DNA from 2 places in the Pseudoalteromonas sp. SR41-1 genome. Region 1 is predicted to be linked to the other one. Evidence: predicted binding sites of a transcription regulator. Region 1 holds the regulator's gene; the other holds the start of a gene.
The links. The regulator LexA, encoded in region 1, represses DNA repair genes until DNA is damaged. The targets are predictions, from matches to a motif close to TACTGTATNNNNATACAGTA.

Region 1 (3,429 bases):
GTTTGATATCCAGCTAGCTTTAAATGCTAAAAAATACTTAAAAGCTGCGAAATATCCATATAAAGTGGTTATTAGGGCATAGTTGATTTGGTATAACGGTAAAACTGCGTTAAAGTTTGCAATGAAATTATTAGAGGATAAATACGAAACGATGTCGGAAATTCAATTTTTAAATGTAGATCTTGAGCTTGAATCAAAGCAAGATATTAGTTTGCTAGTGGCGGACTTGAAAAAAGTCGCGACGATTTTACATTATGACAAAGACGAATACCGTCAACTAGCGCGTATTGAAGCTACAGGTGAGGTGAGCACACCTGATAAAGCCATAAACCATATATGTGAGCTTATTGAATCGTGTTCGCGTAACGCGCTAAAGCAATGGTTAAGCTGTTCACGTAGAACGTTTGATATTGGTTTTGAATCAGGGACTTCTCCTAAGTGCTTTAATCAAGCCTTAGATGCAGATACATTATTGCGTATATCTGCGATTGGTGCGGGTATGGAAATTACCATTTACCCAATCGAAAAGTAACTATCTTCGCTCTACGACTGCTGCGGTCATTTTTGATACGCAGCACAGCTCATTGCGGCTATTTGTAATTTTTATTTCCCACACTGAACTACGTTTGCCAATATGAAACGCTCTTGCCGTTGCTGTTAAAGTGCCGTTGCGAGATGCTTTTAAATGACTTGCGCTAATCTCCTGTCCTACACAGTAAAATTTAGTAAAATCGACAACAAAGTTAGCGGCATAGCTGGCAACTGTTTCGGCAAGTACAACGTTAGCACCGCCGTGAACCATCCCCATTGGGTTATGATGCTCAGGAATTGCCGGCATTGTGGCAACCAAATAATCATCGCCAATTTCTGTGACTTCTATCCCCATAGTTTTCATTAATGTTCCTTGGCCATTAATGCCTTGTTCTAACTGCTTGCACAGCTCTAAGGTGATGGGCTGGTACCAAATACTCATAATGTCTCCTTTGCATTTTTAATCATTTATAAACTTAGCTTTAGTTATATCCCTAAAATGTACACAAGTGAAATTACTTTAGCTATTTTAAGGCTTAATTTAAATTTGCGATTTTTATTTAACTGTATATACTCACAGTTAAATGTACTGTATGGAAAACCAGTTGTATGCGACCATTAACGAACCGCCAAGCTCAAATACTCGAACTAATTAAAGTTTTTATTAAAGACACTGGTATGCCTCCTACACGTGCTGAAATAGCGCAAACATTAGGTTTTAAAAGTGCCAATGCTGCTGAAGAACATTTAAAAGCACTTGCTAAAAAAGGCGCAATTAAAATGAAACCAGGTGCAAGCCGTGGTATTCAATTAATTGAAGAAGAAGAGCCAGAACAATTAGGTTTACCGCTTATAGGGCGTGTTGCTGCTGGTTCACCTATTTTGGCGCAAGAGCACGTTGAAAGTCACTGCAAAATCGATCCATTAATGTTTAAACCGGCTGCAGATTTTTTACTACGCGTTAACGGTATGAGCATGAAAGATATTGGTATTATGGATGGTGATTTACTTGCTGTACATCGTACTCAAACCGCTGAAAATGGACAAGTTGTTGTTGCTCGCCTAGACGAAGACGTAACTGTAAAACGTCTTGAGAAAGCGGGTCGTAAAGTATTACTTCATGCTGAAAACGACGATTTTGACTCTATTGAAGTAGATCTTGAGAATGAGTCTTTTAATATTGAAGGCTTAGCCGTTGGCGTTATAAGAAACGCTGATTGGATGTGACTTTAAAAATAGCTTTTAAACAAGCAGTTTTATAAATGCGTACTAATTAGTACGCATTTTTGTTTTAAAATTTGTACTAAAAAATAGGGCGTAAACAGCCCACTGACTATTTAAGCTGTAAACTTTTTTGCACTTATATTTCTCCCCTCCGAATGCGTTAAACCCCTTTGTTTTGCTCATATTTTGAACTTCCTGTTGCCCAGTTGATTACCGATTTTTATTAATTATTCAATATCACCTGATTGTTTTTTATACTAAAACTTGCTTGTTGTTCGTTTTTTAGCTAATTGTTAATGTGCTGAGCTAATAATAACTCACAGCTTTTTAGTTTTGAGAACACACAATATACACAAACTCGTTGTTGGCGCAGCAAAACCAATCAATATTAAATAAGATTGGCTAAAAAAATAAAAATAACGAATTGGCGTTTAAGCCGTATGCCTCTTCGCTTTGCATTCGCAATAGCATCAAAGGAGCCGTCACATGGGTAAACTGACCTCTACCTTGTGGCTTATATTATGTGTTTTTTCGCACCCAGTTTTGGCTAACAGCCAATACAATATGCGCAAAGGCGTAACCGATATAAGCAATAATGTATATCAGCTGCACATGACCATATTTATAATATGTTGTGTGATTGGGGTGATAGTGTTCGCAATTATGTTTTGGGCACTTATTCATCACCGTAAATCTAAAGGGGCTGTACCTGCCCAATTTCACGAAAGCACTAAAGTAGAAATACTTTGGACTGCAATTCCGTTTGTTATTTTAATTGCTATGGCAGTACCAGCCACTAAAACCCTAATTGCAATGGAAGATGCCAGCAAAGCTGATCTCACTATTAAAATTACGGGTTCGCAATGGAAATGGCATTATGAATATATGGGCGAAGATGTAGAGTTCTACTCTATTTTATCTACCCCGCAAGATGAAATCGCGAATCTTGCAGATAAAAATCCTAACTACTTACTTGAGGTTGATAAGCCTCTTGTACTGCCAATAAATCAAAAAGTACGATTTTTAATGACTTCTGACGATGTTATTCACTCTTGGTGGGTACCTGATTTTGCAGTTAAAAAAGATGCGAACCCCGGCTTTATAAACGAAACATGGACGAACATAAACGAAGAAGGTACTTACCGAGGCCAATGTGCTGAGTTGTGTGGTAAAGACCATGGCTTTATGCCCGTTGTGGTGGTCGCTAAATCTGAGGCTGATTTTAAAACATGGCTTACAGATGCAAAGCAGGCTAAACAAAAAGCAGCATTAGCAGATGCCGCATTACTTGATAAAACCCTCCCAAAAGAAGAATTAATGACTTTAGGCGAACAAGTATATATGGCTAATTGTGCTGCATGTCATCAACCTACTGGCATGGGGTTACCGGGCGTATTTCCTGCACTTAAAGGCAGCCCGATAGTGCTTGGCGATATAAAAGATCACATTGATGTAGTTATCCATGGACGACCCGGTACGGCAATGCAAGCTTTTGCCAAGCAGTTATCTATAAAGCAATTAGCTGCGGTTATTACTTATAAACGTAATGCGTGGGGTAATGATACGGGTGATGTTATTCAACCGAGTCAAATACAGACGGCACTTGATGCCAAAGTGGAGGCGAACTAATGAGTAGCATAGTAGAACAACCTAACGCCAATGAAGCTCATCATG
Region 2 (3,429 bases), on a different contig from region 1:
TCCAAGTGTAGCTGCACTGTCTGCAGGTGCATCTGATATGAGTGGCTGGATTTTAATGGGCCTACCTGGTGCGATGTTTGTTACTGGTTTTAGTAGTACATGGATAGCAATTGGCTTGGTGATTGGTGCTTGGTTAAACTATCTGTTAGTTGCACCGAGATTACGTGTTTACACTGAAAAAGCAAATGACTCTATAACCATCCCAGACTACTTTTCAAATCGCTTCAATGATAAATCCAACCTATTACGTGTTGTATCAGCTGTGGTAATTATTGTTTTCTTTACTCTTTATACTTCATCTGGTGTTGTCGCTGGTGGTAAATTGTTTGAAAGCTCATTTGGTTTAACTTATGAAATGGGTTTATACATTACAACGGGCGTAGTTGTTTTATATACCTTGTTTGGTGGTTTTTTAGCTGTAAGCTTAACTGACTTTGTGCAAGGTTGTATTATGTTCATTGCACTTATTCTAGTACCAACGGTTGCATACTCTTTGCTTGAACAACCTTTAGAATCAACTTTACATAGCGTAAATCCAGATATGCTTAACTGGATTGGTGCAGGTTCTGCATTAGGTATTATTTCTGCAATGGCTTGGGGTTTAGGTTATTTTGGCCAACCACATATCATTGTTCGTTTTATGTCGGTACGTAGTGTTAAAGATATGCCTAAAGCACGCCGTATTGGTATGACATGGATGATTGTTGCTGCCATTGGTGCTGTTGGTACTGGTATATTTGGTGCAGCTTATACTTATGAGAACAACATTGTAGTTGAAGACCCTGAAACAATTTTCTTAATTCTTTCTGAGTTGCTGTTCCACCCACTTATTGCTGGCTTTTTACTTGCTGCAATTTTGGCTGCGATTATGAGTACTATCTCATCTCAATTATTGGTTAGTTCAAGTTCATTAACAGAAGATTTCTATAAAACATTCTTACGTAAAGATGCCAGTGATAAAGAGCTAGTTGCTGTTGGCCGTATAAGTGTTGCCGTAGTTGCTATGTTCGCTATTTATTTAGCTTACGACAGAGATAGCTCTATTTTAGACCTAGTAAGTAATGCGTGGGCTGGCTTTGGTGCTGCGTTTGGACCACTTGTATTGTTTAGCCTTTATTGGAAACGCATGAACTTTGCTGGTGCGTTAGCTGGTATGTTAGTAGGCGCATTTACTGTGCTAATTTGGATATATGGACCATTTACTATCAATGGTGAAAGCTTAAGTAGCTTTATGTACGAAATAGTACCGGGCTTTATTTTAGCGAGTATTGCAATTGTTGTTGTTAGCTTAGTAACAAAAGAGCCTGAGCAAAACATCACTGCTTTATTTGATGAAGTAGAAAAAGAGCTTTAATTAGCAATTACTACTTATTTTAAAGTGAGTAGTAATTAATACCAATCCGCAATAATACTTAATCATTTTGCGGGGCTAAACGTGTTGCTACCGGCGTTAAAAAATTCTCATTTAGTACAACTAAATATCGAATTTTTGCCTAGCTATCAACACGTTTTTCCACCCTAAAGAGATCATTTAATTAAGTGAATTAGTATAATAAAAAAGGGAGCAACTTAGTTGCTCCCTTTTTTATTTAGTTTGTCCCGTTCGAGGAGGGAACACTCTATGAATTAACTTACTTTTTTATCGTTGTTATCTTCAATTGATGCAACGTTATCTGACTTTTTACTTTTTGCTGGCGCTTTGGTAACAGCTGGATCTTTGCCACCTTTTAATATGGTCATAAAATCATCTTTGCTTTTCGCTATTTCTAAAGCAAGTGATTCAATTTGTTGCTCACTAAGCGGTACGTCTACCTTTTCTAGCATCAGCTCAAGTGATTCTGCTATATCGAGCATCTTGTCATAAGCATCAGCTTCTTTTTTGGTAGTAAACGTCATACGCTCGACTCCGTTTCGTTCTACAACATATTTAACAACAACAGCCATGATTTCTCCTGCAAAATTGCTTGGCACCGTGGTTTTTAAAAAACCATTAGATTACTGTTTTTATGTACAGTAATGGTTTGTAAGTAAATTTGCAAGCGCGAAGTATTAATTTTTAGGTGTCTTAAATTTGACAAAAAACGGTAACTTTACTTTAGTTAAGCAATCACTTTGTTGTACCAGCTGCATTTTCAGGATTTCGGATCATAGTGATAATGCGTTTAGGTACACTTTAAGTGATGAACTTTACAGTTCCTTATTTATTGATTTCCTGAGCAATACTCAAAATTAAGAAAAGAAGAATAAGGACAAGTTTAATGAAAACGTTAAAAAATTTACTCATCATAAGTTTATTATGTTTACTACCCGCGACTACCGCGTATGCACAATTATCAGAAGTAACTAAGCAAATGCCTCAAGCTGAGACAATTAGTATAAATAATGCTGATGCAGAGATGCTTGCTAAGTTACCTGGTATAGGTAAGAAAAAAGCGCAGGCAATTGTGGATTATCGTGAAGAAAATGGCGAATTTAAAAGCGTTAGTGATTTATCGCAAGTTAAAGGGATTGGCAAAAAGCTTTTAGCTAAATTAGAGGGGAAACTTACACTTTAATATTTCTAAATAGTAATCAGGGTGCTAGGCGCCCTGATTAAATTGTTTTAGTGCATCGCTTAAGTGCTTTTTAGCAAAGTTAATCTCAATAGGTGTAGTTAATAGTGGATAGCACAATCCGCCAAGTATCAAAAATGGTATTAATATCCAACCTTTAAATACAGTGAATATTAAAAATAGTGGGCTAAGTAATAGCAGTTTTATAATACGCAATAGAACTTTATCAGTTGGCGATAGCTGACTTAATGCAAGCGCAATTACGTCTTGACGCTGGCGTACTTTTAAATGCTTAAGCTGGTCTAATTGGCTTGAAAAAAATGTAAACATATCAAATCGACTTTTTAATTGATAAACGGGCAATAATTATAATAAATAGCGTTAGTGAGAAAATCCCAAATATCACTTCCATCCAAGCAGGCATGCTCATGCCAACAAACTGCCAATCTATATTTCCACAATCCCCGGTAGCTTGAAAAAAGCTAGGTATCCATTCATGTAGTGGCATAAATGATGGGAAATTTGGTTCAAACTCGCAGCTAAATGCAAAAGGGTCTGTGGTGGTCTGCATATCAATATGTTCGCGAGCAATTAAGTATCCCCAAACACTCGATATTCCCCAAATAACATACGCTATCATACGCACAGTTTTACTTTGTGGTTTACTTGAGCCTACAATCCCTGCGCCTAATAACCCCAATACTGCAGTGCGTTGATATATACACATTATGCAAGGCGCTAACCCCATTTTGTATTGAAAGAAAAGAGCGGTAACTTCAAGTAAAAAAACGATAGCTGTAAATAAAAGCCACGGGGTTCGTTGGGTAGGTAATTGTGCAAGCCAGTTCATAAAAATTCCGCGTTTTAATAGGACGTT

Region 2: a site for LexA is predicted at 1,997-2,016, ahead of H5118_RS10575 (YebG family protein). Genes of this name have one in related genera too.

Annotation. Positions count from the first base shown of each region.
Region 1 covers NZ_JACJEK010000022.1:70,371-73,799, reverse strand. Annotated here, with positions in the region: gene H5118_RS17495 (hypothetical protein) at 152-532, shown strand; gene H5118_RS17490 (PaaI family thioesterase) at 533-973, opposite strand; gene lexA (transcriptional repressor LexA) at 1,141-1,758, shown strand; gene coxB (cytochrome c oxidase subunit II) at 2,242-3,384, shown strand; gene ctaD (cytochrome c oxidase subunit I) at 3,384-3,429, shown strand, end outside.
Region 2 covers NZ_JACJEK010000010.1:84,739-88,167, forward strand. Annotated here, with positions in the region: gene putP (sodium/proline symporter PutP) at 1-1,354, shown strand, start outside; gene H5118_RS10575 (YebG family protein) at 1,627-1,944, opposite strand; gene H5118_RS10580 (helix-hairpin-helix domain-containing protein) at 2,259-2,555, shown strand; gene H5118_RS10585 (DUF6170 family protein) at 2,580-2,882, opposite strand; gene dsbB (disulfide bond formation protein DsbB) at 2,884-3,402, opposite strand.